Regions from separate parts of the Gottfriedia sp. ABJ_BB2_2 genome, predicted to be linked through region 3. Evidence: riboswitches for the same ligand, from Rfam matches in the RefSeq annotation. Region 3 holds a riboswitch; each other region holds the start of a gene.
The links. A riboswitch is a leader RNA that binds a small molecule or an ion and turns the genes downstream of it on or off. The one in region 3 is predicted to bind S-adenosylmethionine.
Positions count from the first base shown of each region.

Region 1: it holds a riboswitch for S-adenosylmethionine, as region 3 does, so the genes downstream of both, mtnK (S-methyl-5-thioribose kinase) here and ACX6U0_RS15450 (methionine ABC transporter ATP-binding protein) in region 3, are expected to answer to the same signal.
Region 2: it holds a riboswitch for S-adenosylmethionine, as region 3 does, so the genes downstream of both, ACX6U0_RS01455 (LLM class flavin-dependent oxidoreductase) here and ACX6U0_RS15450 (methionine ABC transporter ATP-binding protein) in region 3, are expected to answer to the same signal.
Region 4: it holds a riboswitch for S-adenosylmethionine, as region 3 does, so the genes downstream of both, metK (methionine adenosyltransferase) here and ACX6U0_RS15450 (methionine ABC transporter ATP-binding protein) in region 3, are expected to answer to the same signal.

Region 1 is NZ_JBVFKR010000001.1:619,820-624,559, forward strand. It holds gene ACX6U0_RS03290 (sugar ABC transporter substrate-binding protein) at 1-124, opposite strand, end outside; gene mtnA (S-methyl-5-thioribose-1-phosphate isomerase) at 121-1,173, opposite strand; gene mtnK (S-methyl-5-thioribose kinase) at 1,173-2,345, opposite strand; SAM riboswitch class I at 2,427-2,584, opposite strand; gene ACX6U0_RS03305 (carbon-nitrogen family hydrolase) at 2,636-3,430, opposite strand; gene ACX6U0_RS03310 (aminotransferase class I/II-fold pyridoxal phosphate-dependent enzyme) at 3,567-4,740, shown strand, end outside.
Region 2 is NZ_JBVFKR010000001.1:262,184-266,923, forward strand. It holds gene ACX6U0_RS01445 (DinB family protein) at 1-125, opposite strand, end outside; gene ACX6U0_RS01450 (ATP-grasp domain-containing protein) at 377-1,330, opposite strand; gene ACX6U0_RS01455 (LLM class flavin-dependent oxidoreductase) at 1,346-2,395, opposite strand; SAM riboswitch class I at 2,506-2,608, opposite strand; gene ACX6U0_RS01460 (DUF1398 family protein) at 2,837-3,220, opposite strand; gene ACX6U0_RS01465 (GrpB family protein) at 3,284-3,802, opposite strand; gene ACX6U0_RS01470 (flotillin family protein) at 3,938-4,740, opposite strand, start outside.
Region 3 is NZ_JBVFKR010000007.1:63,697-68,436, forward strand. It holds gene ACX6U0_RS15440 (GNAT family N-acetyltransferase) at 1-291, shown strand, start outside; gene ACX6U0_RS15445 (iron-containing alcohol dehydrogenase) at 361-1,524, shown strand; SAM riboswitch class I at 1,769-1,886, shown strand; gene ACX6U0_RS15450 (methionine ABC transporter ATP-binding protein) at 2,061-3,077, shown strand; gene ACX6U0_RS15455 (methionine ABC transporter permease) at 3,067-3,735, shown strand; gene ACX6U0_RS15460 (MetQ/NlpA family ABC transporter substrate-binding protein) at 3,732-4,580, shown strand; gene ACX6U0_RS15465 (M20 family metallopeptidase) at 4,641-4,740, shown strand, end outside.
Region 4 is NZ_JBVFKR010000006.1:29,982-34,721, forward strand. It holds gene pckA (phosphoenolpyruvate carboxykinase (ATP)) at 661-2,247, opposite strand; SAM riboswitch class I at 2,569-2,681, shown strand; gene metK (methionine adenosyltransferase) at 2,890-4,086, shown strand; gene ACX6U0_RS14265 (cysteine hydrolase family protein) at 4,313-4,740, shown strand, end outside.

The sequences.
Region 1 (4,740 bases), on a different contig from region 3:
TATTTGTTTTTTTCTCAGATGTGCTTGTCACTTGAGATTTTTGATTCGAAACAGCATTTTGCTCATTCCCACAAGCTGTTAATAAAATCGAAGCAATTGATAAAGTAGCGATTATTTTTTTCATTCTTCATTCCCCCATCGTAAAAATGTCTCACGATAATTACTTGTAACGATTCCTTTTTCTGTAATGATCGCAGTAATTAATTCATTAGGTGTAACATCAAATGCTGGATTTAAGACATCAATTCCATCTGGAGCGATTTGTAAATTTCCAATATTCGTTACTTCACTACGATCGCGCTGTTCAATCACAATTTCTTTTCCTGTGTCAATAGAAACATCAATTGTTGAGAGTGGAGCTGCTACATAAAATGGGATTTGATAATAATTTGCTAAAATTGCTAATTGTAATGTTCCAATTTTATTTGCCGTGTCACCATTTGCCGTAATTCTGTCAGCACCTACTATAATTGCATCAACTTTTTTATTTAGTAATAAATAACCGACCATATTATCTGTTAGAAGTGTAACTGGAATGCCACTTTGCTTTAATTCCCATGATGTTAATCTTGCCCCTTGAAAAACGGGTCTAGTTTCAGTAGCAAATGCTGATATTTCCCAACCCTTTTCTTTTGCCAAATGTAGCGGAGCAAGCGCTGTACCATATCGACTTGTCGCAATACTGCCTGCGTTGCAATGCGTCAATACAGCAGCACCGTCATGTAAAAGTGTTAAAGCATTTTCTCCAATTTCTTTACACGTTGCTTCGTCCGCTAAATGTAATTTTATCGCTTCTTCCATTATGATAAATTTTGCTTCTGCTACTGACTTTGCATTTGAGCTAATTTGTAGTAGTTTTTCAACAGCCCAAGCTAAATTTACTGCAGTTGGTCTTGCACTAATTAATTCATCAGCAAGATTTCTTGACTGCACATGAAATTCTTCTATCAAATCCGTTTCAATTTCACGTACACCTAAATATAGACCGTAAGCAGCTGCCAATCCGATCGCAGGTGCGCCTCTCACTTGTAGTTTTACAATTGCTTCTCTCACATCTTGTAAAGAAGTCGCTTCTAAATAAACAACTTCTAGTGGTAATTTTGTTTGGTCAAGAATATTTAAAGTTTCACCGTTCCATTGTAATGATTCAGGTATTTGCTGTAATGTAGCCATTATTTGTTACTCCAATCTGAAATTAAATTTTTAATATTTCCAATAGTAAATCTATTCTTTATACAATTTGCCCCAAATGCGAGGATTTCTTTTTTAACTGCAATTTTATGTTCTAGTTCAAGCGATTCAATATCTTCTACGTGTGCAAGACCAATTGTCCTTCTAATACATTCACACCCAATGACGCCAATAGCATCAATCCAGTAGCCTTCAAGTTTTTCTTTTATTAGGTCAGCTTGGTTAAATGGTCTCACACTATGCTCTTCCCATAGCCTGATAAATGTTTCATTGAATACTTTTTCAATCGAAACTAGCTGTTCAAATATCTCTTCTTTTTGTTCAGTTCTACTAAATATTTGGAACAATAAATTTGCTTGAATTTGCCCTAAATCAAATCCAATCGGTCCAACGAATGCAAACTCTGGATCGATCACTTTTGTTTCAGTTGCTGATGCAAATATACTTCCTGTATGTAAATCTCCGTGTAATAGTGCTTCCTTTTTTGATAAGAAATCAAGTTTTAGTTTAGCTGCTTCAAGTTGTAACTCATCATCGTTCCATAAAGCTTGAACTTCATCTAGTAATTCCTCTTCAAAACTATTTGTTTCGCTATTAAAAAATGGATCTGTAAATACTAAATCTTCCGTTATATCACATAGCTCTGGATTATGAAAAGTAAACTCTAGCTCCTTCTTTTTAGCAGGCGTCGTTCCGAAATCAGAAGTGAAAAATAAAGAATTTGCTAAAAACTTTCCGATGTGCTCTGCAAAAAAAGGAAAGCTTTTCTTTTCAATCAATCCTTTACGTAAAATCTGTAAATGAGAAAGATCCTCCATAACTGTTACTGCTTGTTCTTCATCATGGGCAAATATTTTCGGAACTAGATTTGGAATTAAATCATTATATATTTTTGTTGCATTACTCTCGATTGTTGCTCTTTTTAATGTAAGTGGCCAGCTTTCTCCTACTACTTTTGCATATGGTAATGCTTGCTTAATAATTAACCCTTGCTCTTGTCCAACAGGTCTTACTTTAAAAACTAAATTTAAATTTCCGTCCCCAATTTCAACACTTTCACAAACTTGATTCGTAAAATATCCCAACTTTTGTAAATACGTAATTGATGTAGCCTCTGTTAAAGGTCTATATTCTTTTTTCTGAATGACTGTCATTACAATTCATCCCCCTTAAAATAGTCAAAATAAAAAGCCCCTTCTCGAGACGAAAAGGGGCAATCGTAAATTGGCTTTCGTCTCTTATCTACCAGAAAATTTCTTTTCTGTTGGAATTAGCACCGTGCCTTACTGAGCATTTAAGCTCAGGCGTAAAGTTACGCCCCATTTCACAATGGTATTATGGTCGGTTGCTGGGCATCATCGGGCCAAATCCCTCCGCCTACTCGAAATAAGAGTTCGCATATTAAATTTTATAACCGTATTGTAGATGATTATTTTTTAGTTTGTCAAACGTTTTTTTTGAAACTTTTATAAATTCCATCTTTTCTGTCTTCAAAAATTGGGATCGTATTGCGGATTTCCTCTACCTTTTCTCGGTCGATTTCTCCATAAATAATTTCTTCTTTTGTTGAACCTTTCACTAAAATTTCTCCCCAAGGATCGATCACCATCGAGCCTCCACCAAAAGTATTCGCTAAATCTTTGCCTACTCGATTACATGCAACTACATAGCATTGGTTTTCGATTGCACGTGCTTTCAGTAAAGTTTCCCAATGCTCCATTCTTTGAATAGGCCACTCAGCTACAAAAAACAAAACCTTTGCGCCATTTACAGCATGTGTTTGAATCCATTCTGGAAATCGCAAATCATAACAAACAAAACCAGCAACATCTAAGCCATCAATGCTGAACAATCCATTTTCGGTACCAGACTGTAAATAGTGGTGCTCGTTCATCAACTGAAACAAATGGACTTTGTCGTATTCTTTCACTACATCACCTTGATTGTTTATCACGATTAATGTATTTGTTACACCATGATCACGCTCAATTGGAAATGAGCCACCTATGAATGTCACTTGATACTTTCGAGCAATCGTTTGAAGTTCAGAAATGATAGATTCCTGTTGTCCTGTATGCTTTGTAATTTCTTCTAAACAGTATCCCGTCGTCCACAGTTCTGGCAACACGATTACAGTTGCATGTTGATGTATAGCCTCTAAAATTTTACCCTTCATCTTCATGGAATTTGTAGTAGAATCCCCTAAAACTATGTCTGTTTGTATACATGCAATCTTAATCAATTTATATTCACCCTATTCTAAATTTTATAGACATTTTTAAAATGAGCATATATGATGGTGAAAGTTATTGCAATATTCATTATTTGAAACTTTCAACTTGTATTGATACAAATCATTGAACTATTTTTTTGGAGTGATGAACTTGAAACCTAGTAAATTATTAGAAAATCTACCAAAGCAATTCTTTGCTTCACTCGTTATGAAAGTAAATGAGTCTATTAAAAACGGACATGATGTTATTAATCTAGGTCAAGGTAACCCAGACCAACCAACACCAAATCATATTATAAAAGCTCTACAAAATTCAGTAGAAAATCCTAATACTCATAAATACTCCCCATTTCGAGGAATTAGCAGTTTAAAACAAGCAATTGTTGATTTTTATAAACGTGAGTATGATGTTGATCTTGACCCTGAGGAAGAAGTAGCCATTTTATTTGGTGGAAAAGCAGGATTAGTTGAGTTGCCACTTTGTTTATGTGATGAAGGCGATACAATTTTAGTTCCTGACCCTGGATATCCAGACTATTTATCAGGTATTGCACTTTCAAAAACAGTAGCTTATACTTTACCGTTGATTGAGGAAAATCATTTTTTACCAGACTATAACCTGATTCCTCAAGAAGTTTTAGACGCTAGTAAAATATTATTTATTAATTACCCTAATAACCCTACTGGTGCAGTTGCTACTTCAGATTTTTTTGAAGAAACGGTTCAATTAGCAAAAAATAATCAAATAACAGTTTGTCATGATTTCGCATATGGCGCTTTTGGTTTCGATGGTAAAAAACCAATCAGTTTCCTACAAACACCAGGATCAAAAGAATGTGGCATCGAGATTTATACTCTTTCTAAAACCTATAATATGGCAGGTTGGCGAGTCGGTTTTGCCGTTGGAAATAAGGAAGTGGTTTCAGCGATTAATTTATTACAAGACCATCTTTACGTTAGTTTATTTCCAGCAATTCAAGAAGCAGCTGCTGCTGCATTAACTGAATCACAGGAAAGTGTTAAAGAATTATTATCCCTTTACGAAGAAAGAAGAAATGTTTTAATCAATGGCTGCCGAGAAATCGGATGGAATGTAACTGCCCCAGCTGGTTCATTTTTTGCTTGGCTTAAAGTACCAAATGGATTTACTTCAACTGAATTTGCAGATTTATTACTTGAAAAGGCTCATATTGCTGTTGCACCAGGTAATGGTTTCGGTGATTTTGGTGAGGGATATGTAAGAGTTGGTCTGTTAACTGACACTAGTAGATTAGAAGAAGCCATTTCACGTTTAAAAAATCTCGAAATATTTTTAA
Region 2 (4,740 bases), on a different contig from region 3:
CAGTGAATACTATTATTAAAGCCTTCAGGTACAACATCTCTCTTATTTTCTGGACACTTCTTTATCAAATCAAACAATTTATTATATTTTTTATGTAATAGATGAAAAACATAAGATTCACTCATTGTTGTCCTCCTAATTATCTTACTATTTATTTGGAGAAATCTAGATTTTATGGCAAAGCATTACATAGCTAAGTCCCTGTACTCTTTCTAACATTTCGAGTTGATTTCAAAAAATGTAAGTATTTTCCTGTTCCTTATCTTTTAAAGAAAAATCATTTAACAGTTGCAATAAATGTGTATCAAAAAAGGAATTTCTAAGTGAAATTCCTTTATTAAATAGATTATATTATGTTTTCGTAACTACTTCAAAATTAAGCCTTTGTTGTAGTATAGTTTTCTTCTAAAGTTGTCTTTAAAAATGAAGCTAATTCAAGCATTCCATATTTTCCAGCTTTTGCTTCAGCATCAGAATTATAGTTCGTGTTTGTATTGATATCGTAAGTAAATATCGTACCTTCAGCATTTCTGATGAATTCGATACCAGCAACTTGAATTTGATTATTAGCTAGAACTTCTTTATATTTATTTAAAATTTCATCCTCAAAGCCATTAATGATTTCGAACTTCGGCTTCTCTTCTACTTCTTCGCCAACAGGACAGTATAAATCGCCGATTTGGCAAACGTCTGCTGGACACAGTTCAAAACCTTCCGAAGTATCAACCTTCACAGCATAAACAAAGTTACCTCCGACAAACTCACAGCGAGTTATATAGCTTTCGGGAGACAATATGTATTCTTGAATAAGGGTAATACCATCGACTGGCTCTTCGAAAGAAGGTCCTTCTACGTAAGTTTTTAATGCTTCAATACTGTGAAATAATTGAACACCTAACCCTTTACCTGCACGATTATGCTTCGTAATAAATGACTGTCCTGAAAAACTTTCAGCTGCCTTCAAAATATTTTCTTTTCCAACCGCTGCAATTGTTTTTGGGGTCTTAACACCATACTTGTTTAATTCTAAGTATTGTAAAACCTTACTTACTTCTAATTTTAGTGCATTCGTTCCATTTAACACCGTACGTCCGTGTGCTTCAAGCCAGGCTAAGACTTGAGCAGTAAATTCGGCTGCAAAACGATGATCACGAGTGTGAGATGAAGCACTCATTCTGCTATAAAAGATACCTTCTGGTGGTTCTGTCGATAAATCTAAAGTTCCTCCGTCTAAATGCCATTCTTCATAAGGAACACCCAGTTCCTCCAATCTTTTTGTTAAATGGACTGTCCACTCACTATTTTCATGAATTACATATACCTTGCTCATTTGTACGACCCCTTTCTAGCTCTTTATGAAACTACGTTTTTGTTCAACTAATGGCATAACTTGTTTTGAAAATCGTTCCATTTCCTCGAGTTGAGGAGAAAATTGTAATAATAATAAGTCTAATCCAGTTTCTTCGTATTGTAAAATTCGATCTGCAATTTGTTCTGGTGTTCCTACTAAATTTGGACGCAAGCCTCGGTTAGACACCGAATAATCCTGTAATTGAATTTGTTGCTCTAATTGTGATTTTGTAGTGAAGTCTTTAAAACCAGCATATCCGCTTGAATCCTTTACTTTTGTGATTTTTTCAAGCTCAGCCTGTGCCTCTTCCTCAGTATCTCGGCAAATAACATACGCTGCCATTCCAAAAGAACTAAATGGTTTATTGCCCGTTTGTTCACGACGTGCTTTCATATCTGCTATTTTTCGTTCAATCTCTTCAACAGTTCCACCATGCATTACGTAAGCATCACATTTTTCTGCAATAGTTTGCTTGCCTTTTTCACTTTCACCACCTGCATATAGAATTGGGTTAGGTCTTTGCACCGGCTTCGGAGCAAGCTTCGTGTCCTTTAAGTCGTAAAATTGGCCAGAATAATTGAAAGTTTCTTCTGTCCATAAACCTTTTAGTACATCAATAAACTCTTCCGTACGAGCATAACGCTCATCATGTTCTGTAAAAATACCTCCGTATTGACGCGCTTCTTCTGCCCACCAAGCAGAAACAACGTTTAACGTGAATCGCCCGTTACTGATTTGATCTATAGTAGCAGCCATTTTTGCTGCTACAGCAGGATTATGAAAACCAGGACGAATTGCCGTCATAATTTCAATTTTTTCCGTAACTGCAGCAAGTGCTGCTGCTGTAGACCAAGCCTCAAGAGAATCATGCTCAGGTCCCTTAATATCATTTAAATATAATTCTGCTATTAAAGTAGTTGAATAGCCCCATTTTTCAGCCGATTGAATAACTTCTTTTGCATATTCATAGGTTGGCGGCATATTTTCATCATCAACATTGCGTAACCAGCCTCCAAAAATAGGTAACCAAAAACCATATTTCATCTGGACTCTCTCCCTTAATTTTAATATAACCGAGTTTGCCAATCTACTAAGTTGGAATTATACTCAAAATAAAAAACTCTCCTCCAAAGAAGAGAGTTTTTTTAACCCTCTTCTCATCTTTCAAGCGTGTGCTTGTTGGAATTGGCACAGTATTCATAAGAACCTGCTGCCGAGGCTTCAAAGGGCCAGTCCCTCCACCTCTCTGGATAAGAAGATAAATATAAATTCAACTTTTTCATTAATAATGTGATAATAGTTTAAATTAATTAAATTGTCAATAAATTAGTTTTAATGCTAATCTCGTTCATAATTGATAGATGATAGCTACACTAAGAACAATCATTTGTCTGAATCTTATTTTTTAATTAAAATAGAATAATCTCAAACTTGGCGTTTTCGAGCCTCTTTATGATCAGATTTGCTATATGCTTTATAGTTATTTCATATATTAAGTTTCTCATCAATTTCTTCTTCCCCTATACCGAAATATGTAACCTTTCTCTCAGGTATATAAACACGATAGTTTACAATTCCTGCATCAGCAATTTCTTTTAAAAACTCTAAAAATGGAAGAGAGATATTTGCAATAGCCTCAAGTACTTTGTTTCGATCAAATTGATTAGAAATAACTAAATTTACTTGGGAATCTGTTTTAAATTCTGAATGAACTCCTTTATAAGTAGCTTGACCAGAAGTAACTTCTATTTCATATTCATTTATGCCTCTTTTGGCTAATTCTTCTAGAAATTGCGGAAAGTTGATTTCACCATTACTTCGTCTACGAATAATATCTTGAAATTCAATTTCTGTTATTTTATCATTCATACTTATTCTCCTTCATAGTTAAAAATTGCATCTTTACATGAATAATCACTAGTTACATATGATTCATGTTTTTAATTCTTCCCTAGCTTTTTTAATAATTGATCTAATAAATTCATTTTTTCCGTTTGTATATGAAACTCTATCATATGGATATTTATCAGCTAATTTTAATTTTAAGTGATAGTACTCGTTTAGTATATCTGAATGATTTCTCAAGTAATCTCTAAATAATATATTATTTGTCCAATAGTCACTCTCAAATTCATAGATATGAAGATGGTGTGTACCTGCTCTATATTCACCTTTTCTAAAAAAACGTCTTTCCGGAAAATCCTCATGCCAAACGAATTCATATCCGATATTAGCAAACGATTTAAGAAAGTCACTTATTTCATTTACATTTTTTACTCCACACATTATATCTATAATGGGTTTTGAACCTAAGTTTTCAATTGCAGTACTACCAATATGTTCCATTTGAATTAATGTTTCCCCCAAAACACTTCTTATCTTCATTTCTTCTTTCTTATATTCTAAAGCCCATTGGGTTGAGAAATTTTCTATCATCACTTTTCCGTCCATGTTTTGTCCCCATTTTTTAACCTATCTTATATTTCTCTTTTATTTTGAATCTTTTCATACCAAATTTAACACAAATAAGAGTTCCTCAAAAAAAGAGTAGCCATTGGCTACTCAACGAAAGTCTTATAATTGTAGCTATTCGATCGAATTCGTACCATCAGATTTGCTATTTTCTAAACTTTTTTCAGGTAAAACAGCAGGGCTTTGATTTACATATCCATTGGTCCTTGATGCATATGACTTGATCAATTCAGCAACATCAATACCTGTCATTTCTTTTAATGGCTCTTGCATTTCAACCATTGTTTTTGTAATACTTTTTCCAAAAGATGGAATCCCCTGTCCGTTACCTGAATCAATAATTTTAACCGATTCAATATTGTTAAGTGGTTGAGCAATTTTTTCCGCAAAGACAGGCAGCATTTCGATTAATTTTTCTGTGATAATGACCTCACCATGTTTTTCCATCGCTTCAGCTAATAATTTACGTGCTTCCGCTTCGGCTTTACCTCTTTCACGAATAACGTCCGCCTCAGCAGAACCTTCTGCCTTACGAATCTTTGCTTTTGCTTCCCCGTCAATTTCCGCTTTACGAGCCTCAGCTTCTGCTTTACGAGTTGTTTCATAGTATTCAGCATCTGCTTTGGTTTTACGTACTTTACTTTCCTCTTCTTCAAGCCTAACAGCACGTTCACGCTCTAGGAATTTTAGTGATAATTCTTCTTCTTTTACTTCTTTTGCTAATTTTGCTTTTTCAAGTTCATATGACTGTTCTGATTTCGCACGAGCACGTTCAGTTTCTTCCATAAAGGCTGCATCCTTAATATCTTTTTCCTTTTTTGATTCTGCGATTGCAATTTGACGTTTGTATTCTTCTTCTTTTGCCTCTTGATCAGTTTGTGCTTTATGTATACGAGTTTCACGCTCACTATTTGCTT
Region 3 (4,740 bases):
GATGCCAAAGTAGATAAAGAAGCAGAAGAAGGCGATTATTACATTGATACAGTGTCTGTAAATCCTGCATATCAAGGATTAGGAATTGGTACAGAGCTGTTAAAAGGTTTATTGGCGCATGCGAAAACAATTGGTGTAGAAAGAGTTTCCTTAAATGTTGATCAAGATAAACCAGCTGCGCGTCGTTTGTATGAAAAAGTAGGTTTTGAATATGAAAAGGTTCAACAAATCATGGGAAAACCATACGATTATTTAGTTTTTCCAGTTATTGAAAGAAATATTCGAAACTAAAGTCGTTTCAGATGCATCCTTTCTATTAATTCAGTTAAAATTAAGATGAAAAGAATAGGAGGGAAACGTATGAACTTTTTTACATTTGCAAACCCAACAGAATTAATTTTTGGTAAAGACAGTGTACAAAAACTAAAGGACAAAGCTCAAAGCTTTGGAAAAAATGTTTTACTAGTATATGGTGGCGGTAGCGTTAAAAGAAATGGTCTATATGACCAAATAGTAGGTATTTTAAAAGAAGCGGATAAAACAATTCACGAATTAAGTGGAGTTGAGCCAAATCCAAGGCTATCTACGGTACATAAAGGGATTCAAATTTGTAAAGATGAGCATATCGATTTCATCTTAGCAGTTGGTGGTGGATCAGTTATTGACTGTACGAAAGCAATTGCTGTAGGTGCAAAATTTGATGGTGAGATTTGGGATGTTATTACTCGTAAAGCAGTTCCGACAGACGCTTTAAAATTCGGAACAGTTTTAACATTAGCGGCAACTGGTTCTGAAATGAATGCAGGATCAGTAATTACAAACTGGGAAACAAATGAAAAATTAGGATGGGGAAGTAAATTTAGCTATCCAACATTTTCAATCTTAGATCCACAAAATACATTTACAGTTCCACGTAATCAAACAGTTTACGGGTCAGTTGATATTATGTCTCATGTGCTTGAGTCATATTTCCACCATGGAACAAACACAAAAATTCAAGATCGTTTCTGTGAAGGGATATTAAAAACTGTCATTGAAACAGCTCCAATTGCAGTCGAGAATTTAGATAATTATGAAGCACGCGAAACGCTCCTTTACAGTGGAACGATGGCTTTAAATGGTATTCTAAGTATGGGCGTACAAGGAGACTGGGCTACTCATAATATCGAGCACGCTGTTTCTGCTGTAACAGATATTCCACACGGTGGTGGGTTAGCAATAATATTCCCACATTGGATGGAGTATGTAATGAATGAAAATGTTGATCGTTTTGGTCAATTTGCAGAAAGAGTGTTCGGCATTGAACAAGGAACAAAATCAAAAGAAGAATGGGCATTAGAAGGAATCAAAGCATTACGTTCATTCTGGAATTCTATCGGAGCACCTAGCAAACTGAGTGAATATGGCATTACAGAAGATCAGCTTCACGAAATGTCAGCTAAAACAGTAAAGTACGGACCATTTGGATACTTTAAAAAATTAGATCAAGAGGATGCTTTAAAAATCTTACAAGCAGCACTTTAATTGAAGAAGGATAGAGTATTTACTTGATTAGCTTACCAAAAAAGTCTTATCTATTTTATATAGGTAAGGCTTTTCGTGCGTTACTTCTTTGCAATCCTTCAACCATTATTCATAGAGGCGTGATTGAATAAGAATATGAATTCAAAAACTACTTCTCATAAAAAAATCAAAAATATTTCTTGACGTATTATAAAAAGCGAGATAATATTAAAACAATAATTTTTTAAAATTTAATAAATTCTATTACTTATCCAGAGAGGTGGAGGGACTGGCCCTATGATACCTCAGCAACGGGTTTGTTGTTTCGTAACAAATACCGTGCTAATTCCTGCAAGTCGTTCAAGCGATTTGAAAGATAAGAAGTAGAGCGGCTTATATATTAATAGCCCCTCTTCTTATCTGTGTTTTGGATAAGAAGGGGGGCTTTTTGATGTTGTGAGTGAGAGTAAAATGGGGTAATTACGGATATAAATCCTAGTTTACATACAGGAATACTATGTTATTTTGTTGATAATATTTGCATTGGAGGAAATAATTTGATTGAAATTAAAAATGTCTTCAAGGTTTATCCTGGAAGGCCACCAATTAAAGCACTAAATAACATTAATATGAAAATTGAGAAAGGGGAGATTTTTGGAATCATTGGCTTTTCAGGAGCAGGAAAAAGTACTTTGATTCGCTGTTTAAATAGACTTGAAGAACCAACAGAAGGATCAGTTCTGATTGATGGGATAAACCTGATGGCATTAAATGAGGAGGAATTACGTAAGACTCGTAGAAAAATTGGCGTCATATTTCAACACTTTAATCTACTTTCATCTAAAACGGTGTTCGATAATATAGCAATGCCGCTTTACCTTGAAGGAAAGAAGAAAAGTGATGTTCAGGAAAAGGTCATGGAATTAATTGATTTTGTCGGACTGACAGGGAAACAAGATGTATATCCTGGGCATTTATCGGGAGGACAAAAGCAAAGAGTGGGAATCGCAAGGGCACTTGTGACAGATCCAGATCTTCTACTCTGCGATGAAGCAACATCTGCATTAGACCCTGAAACAACAAAGAATGTATTGGAGCTTTTAAGGAAAGTAAATAAATCCTATAATCTTACCATTTTCCTTATTACTCATGAAATGAGTGTAATTCGCGATTTATGTGATAAAGTAGCCGTCATTGATAATGGAGAAATTGTTGAAGAAGGTAATGTTTACGATGTTTTTACGAATCCACAAAAAAATATTACAAAGAACTTCGTTAACACTGTATTACAAAGTGAGGTGCCGACCAATTTATCGAAATCACTCGCTAAGGGGAAATATTATCAATTAGTATTCCTAGGTGAAAAAGCAGCCGATCCACTATTATCTGAGGTTCTGAAAAAATTCGATATTCATTTGAACATTCTTTATGGATCGATTACAGAGCTACAAGAAAGACCTTATGGGAATTTGCTTGTTGCACTAGATGGTACAGAAGAGGAAAGTGCAAAAGCAATTAAATTTATTTTAGAAAAAGGAATAGATGTAAGGGAGGTTGAGTTAAATGGAGCTTAATTGGGAATTCTTCTGGCCGCAGTTTCTGCAGGCATGCCAAGAAACATTTTTAACTGTATTGGGGTCATTTATTTTTGGCACAATCATTGGGTTGCCTTTAGGGATTATCCTGGTTGTAACGAGACCGGGACATATAATGGAAAACAAACCCGTATTTACGATATTAAATACCATTATTAATATTGTGCGATCTGTTCCGTTTATTATTCTACTAGTTGCCATTATTCCGTTTACTAGATTAGTAACAGGAACATCCATTGGCGTAGCTGCAGCGATTGTCCCCCTATCAATCTTTGTAGGTCCATATTTAGCGAGATTGATTGAAAACTCCATGCTAGAAGTGGATAAGGGAGTACTGGAAACAGCCTATGCAATGGGAGCGACAAAGTTTCAAATTATCGTGAAGTTTATTTTGCCTGAGGCCATCCCATCGTTGATTCTTTCATTTACAACAGCAACGATAGGATTGATTGGATCAACTGCAGCAGCAGGTGCTGTTGGAGCTGGAGGTTTAGGGGATTTAGCGATTACATATGGTTATCAACGCTTTGAAACCTTAGTCATTGTCATTACGGTTGTATTACTAGTAGTTATTGTTCAAATCATTCAAAGTTTGGGAAATTCATGGTCAAGATATGTAAGGAGGAAAAGAGGATGAAAAAGTTTTTAAGTATTTTTGCAGTAGTATTATTAGCGGTTTCGGTATTAACAGCATGTAGTTCTAAAGAGACAGCAGGTAATGGAAAGACGAGAACGATTAAAATTGGAATTAATGGTGATGATTTTGAGCTTTGGAGAATAATAGAAAACCAAGTAAAAAATGATGGTATAAAATTAAAAATCGTTTCTTTTTCAGATTATGTTCAGCCTAACACAGCACTTAATGACGGTAGCCTTGATTTAAATTCTTTTCAAACGATTACATATATGAACCAATTTAAAGCAGATCATAATTTAAAAATTGCTGCAATTGGTTCTACGGTTATCGCGCCAATGGGGATTTATTCACATAAATTTAAAAAGCTAAGTGATATCCCAGATGGTGCAACGATTACAATACCAAATGATGTAACGAATGCTGGTCGCGCACTTAAACTACTACAATCTTCAAAGTTAATTAGTTTAGTAGATAATTTCGACCCTAAAGGAAGTATTGAACAAATTAAAGAGAATCCTAAGAATCTAAAAATCAAACCTGTTGCTGCAGGTCAAACAGCTAGATCATTGGATGATGTGGCAGCAGCCATTATTAATAATGGATTCGCTGTTCAAGCGGGCTTAGATCCTGCTAATGATCCGCTGTACAAAGAAGATCCTAATGATAAAGCAGCTATGCCATATATCAATATTATTGCATCCCGCACAAAAGATAAAAATGATAAGGATTTTTTAAAGATTGTGAAGGCGTATCAATCAAAAGAAGTACATGATTACATTATTAAGCGTGACAAAGGTGCGACAGTTCCAGTTGTCACTTCAATTGAAAAAATTAAAGATCTATAAGTACCTTATGATTTTAGAGTTGGCAAACTGATATGAAAGAGTAGAAGGGAGATTTGTTAAATGACAGTCCAAACAAAAACACATAGAGACCAAATTGTAAAAAGTATTGAAGAATCGAAGGGAATTTATATTGAAGCTAGCCACCAAATTCATGAGAAAC
Region 4 (4,740 bases), on a different contig from region 3:
AAAGAAACACTTCCTTTGCGCCGAGGAGGCTCAGCTCACGCCCCATGAAAAGCGAGCACCTGGAGCTGAATTCAACTCACCTCATCTAACTTGGTTTTTGATAAAATGTTAATATTCTTTTATCAAATCCTTTATTAAGAATATTATTTTAAGAGGTTGAATGGAGAGGAAGGTGCTCGACTACTATGGGAAATGCGGGAATGCTGAGACCCCACAGGCGAGCAAAAAAGGAAGACATGCTAAAACCGTGATCATGAATGAGCCACTTCCTGTGCGCCGAGGAGGCTCACCTCACGCCCCATGGAAAGCGAGCACCTGAAGCGGAATTCAACACACTTCTTTAAACTGGCCTTTAGATAAAATGTTATTATTCATTTAACTAATTCCTTAATAAGAATATTATTTTAAGAGGTTGAATGGAGAGGAAGGTGCTCGACTCCTATGGGAAATGCGGGAATGCTGAGACCCCACAGGCGCGTAAAAAGGAAGACATACTAAAACTGTGATCATGAAAGAACCACTTCCTGTGCGCCGAGGAGGCTCAGCTCACGCCCCATGGAAAGCGAGCACCTGGAGCGGAATTCAACACGCTTCAATAACAGATTAAACTTAATCATCACAAAAAAAGGTCTTCGATTAGAAGACCTTTCAATGTTAAAATTATTTTATAGGACCGCCAAGCTCAGCAAGTTGAGCATCAAAGCCTTCGAACTTTTTAAAGTTTTCCTTGAATTTATTTACTAATTCAAGCGCTTTGATTTCGTATGCTGACTTGTCTTCCCAAGTTGTTGATGGAACTAATACTTGATCAGGCACTCCTGGAACGTGTTGAGGAATTGCAAGACCGAAAAATTCATCCTGAGTAGTTTCAACGTAATTTAAATCTCCTTCAAGTGCAGCGTGTACCATTGCTCTTGTATAAGAAAGATTCATACGTTTACCTACTCCATATTCTCCACCAGTCCAGCCAGTGTTTACTAAGAATACATTTACATTATGTTTTTCGATTTTTTCACCAAGCATTTTCGCGTATTCTACAGCTGGAAGCGGTAAAAACGGTGAACCGAAACAAGTTGAGAAAGTTACTTGTGGTGATGTAACCCCACGTTCTGTACCAGCTAATTTACTAGTAAATCCACTTAAGAAATGGTACATAGCTTGTTCTTTCGTTAATTTACTGATTGGAGGTAATACTCCGAAAGCATCAGCAGTTAAAAAGATAATTGTATGTGGGTGTCCAGCAACACTTGGCTCAACAATATTTTGAATTGCTTGCATTGGGTATGCTGCACGTGTATTTTCTGTTAATGATGTATCGTCATAATCTGCTAAACGTCCGTCAGGATTTACGACTACGTTTTCTAGAACTGTACCAAATTTAATCGCTGAGAAAATTTGTGGCTCTTTTTCAAATGTTAAATTAATACATTTTGCATAGCATCCACCTTCGATATTGAAAACACCATTGTCTGACCAACCATGCTCATCATCACCGATTAATTTACGGTCTGCGTCTGCTGATAATGTTGTTTTACCAGTACCAGAAAGCCCGAAGAATAATGCAACATCACCTTCATTACCAACATTAGCTGAGCAATGCATAGGTAATACATTTTTTTGTGGTAATAGGAAGTTCATAATTGAGAAAATTGATTTTTTCATTTCTCCCGCATATTCAGTACCACCGATTAGAATAATACGTTTTTCAAATGAAATAATAACGAATGCTTCTGAGTTTGTACCATCAACAACTGGATCAGCTTTAAATGTTGGAGCAGAAACAATCGTAAATTCAGTTTGATGTGTAAGTAATTCTTCTTCAGTAGGGCGGATAAATAACTGGTGTGCAAATAAATTATGCCATGCAAATTCATTAATAACTTGGATTGGTAAACGATATCCAGTATCTGCACCAGCAAATCCTTTAAACTGGAATAATTCGTTTCTATCTTTTAAGTAAGTAAGTACTTTACTATATAATTTTTCAAATACATCTGAAGAGATTGGCTGATTTACTTTTCCCCAATCAATTAAGTTTTCTACAGATGCTTCATTAACAATAAATTTATCTTTTGGTGAACGGCCAGTATATTTTCCCGTTGATACACTAACTGCTCCCGTTGACGTTAGAATACCTTCTTGTCTTGTTAGAACTTTTTCAACTAGCTCAGAAACGCTAAGTTGGTTATACATGTGATTACTTGAAAGTAATTCATTCAATTCAATATTTACATCAACTGTCTTCATATACTAATACCATCCTTTAAATATAATTTGTCTGCCATGTAGGTATCTCGTTAAATAGTATAACACATTTATTTTAATAGTGTATACTATTAGTTGGAAAAATGTGTAACGAAATTATTAAAAATTTTAAAATGAGTAAAACAGTATACTTAAAGGAGTAAATTAGCCTGTATGAAAGATATTATTAGGTATTTCCCATTTAATAGGAATGAATGTAAAGCATGTGCTGATTTTTTATAGATGTTGAAATGTGTCTAAAGAATGATGAAAATTGTTGACAAGAAAGTTAATTTTTAATATGATACTTTTCATACGGATACTCTCTTATCCCGAGTAGGTGGAGGGATACAGGCCCTACGAAGCCCAGCAACCTCACTTTAAGTGAAAGGTGCTGAACCTGATGCAAGGCAATTTATTGTCTTGGACGATAAGAGCGAAAGGCAAATAACTAAACCTTTCCTCAAGCAATATGGATAAGAGGAAGGCTTTTTTTTTGCTCAAAACTTAAATACAGATGGCAATTTCGTAATTTACACTGAGTTATCTTTATCTTAAATGGGAAACATAAGATATAGGAAAACATTTTTCTAATCTTATGTTGAGAAAAAAGAGATCCGTCAATTCAATTTAGGAGGGGACTCAATGTCACAACGTCGTTTATTTACTTCAGAATCAGTTACAGAAGGACATCCAGATAAAATCTGTGACCAAATTTCAGATTCAATTCTTGATGCAATTTTAGCTAATGATCCAAATGCTCGTGTAGCAGCGGAAACTTCAGTTACAACAGGTTTAGTACTTGTTGCAGGTGAAATCACAACTTCTACTTATGTAGATATCCCAAAAATTGTTCGCGAAACAATCCGTGAAATCGGTTATGACCGAGCTAAATACGGATTTGATGCAGATACATGTGCAGTATTAACTTCTATCGATGAGCAATCAGCTGATATTGCTTTAGGTGTAGACCAAGCATTAGAAGCACGTGAAGGAAGCATGTCAGATGAAGAAATCGAAGCAATCGGAGCTGGAGACCAAGGTTTAATGTTCGGTTTTGCTGTAAACGAAACACCTGAATTAATGCCACTTCCAATTTCTTTATCTCATAAAATCGCACGTCGTCTAACTGAAGTAAGAAAGAACGAAACAGTTTCATACTTACGTCCAGATGGAAAAACTCAAGTAACAGTTGAGTATGATGAAAACAACAAACCAGTTCGTATTGATGCAATTGTTGTATCAACACAACATGGTCCAGAAGCAACTCAAGAACAAATCGAAAATGATATTAAAGAACTTGTTATTAAACCAGTTGTACCAGCTGAGTTAATCGATGAAAATACAAAATTCTTTATCAACCCAACAGGCCGTTTCGTAATCGGTGGACCTCAAGGGGATGCAGGATTAACAGGTCGTAAAATCATCGTTGATACTTACGGTGGATATGCTCGTCACGGTGGTGGAGCATTCTCTGGTAAAGATGCAACGAAGGTTGACCGTTCTGCTGCTTATGCTGCACGTTACGTTGCGAAAAACATCGTAGCTGCTGGATTAGCTGATAAAGCTGAAGTTCAATTAGCATACGCAATTGGTGTTGCGAAACCAGTATCTATTGCAATTGATACTTTTGGTACAGGTAAAGTTTCAGAAGAAAAACTTGTAGAAGTTATTCGCAATAACTTTGACTTACGTCCAGCAGGAATTATCAAAATGCTTGACCTTCGTCGTCCAATTTACAAACAAACTGCTGCTTATGGTCACTTCGGCCGTACAGATATCGACCTTCCTTGGGAACGTACTGATAAAGCAGAAGCTTTAAAAACTGAAGCTGGTCTTTAATGTTTAAAAGAGACTGTATACAGCATTAGCTGTTACAGTCTCTTTTTTATTTTGGGATTATTTTATCGAATAAATGCTTATTGTCATTTATCTTTTTTAAATTTTTCTTTCAAAAAGTATGATTATGTAAGATGATATGATTGTGTATTATTTTCAGCACTAACGTGATAAAAATGAAGGACGGAGGTGAATGTAATAAGGGGAATGTACTCCTTATTATTGTAAAATGAATGATCGAACAGCATTATTAGTCGTGGATGTTCAAAATGCAATGTTTACTTACCCTGATTTTAAGTTACATAATGAAGAAAAAGTACTAGATAACATTACTAGTTTGGTTGAAAAAGCAAGAGAAGCAAAAATGCCGATTGTTTATATTCAGCATACCGAGGACGACTCTGAATATAAAGAAGGTTTATCTACTTGGGAAATCCATCCGAGAATTGAACCACGTTCAACTGATATCGTTGTCCAAAAAAGAACTTGTGATTCTTTTTACGAGACGAGTCTACAGGAAGAGCTGAATAAACTACAAATCGAAAACTTAGTCATCATCGGAATGCAAACTGAGTTTTGCATTGATACAACTGTAAGAAGTGCCTTTAGTAAAGGCTACAACAATACATTAGTTAAAGACGCACATAGTACTTTTGA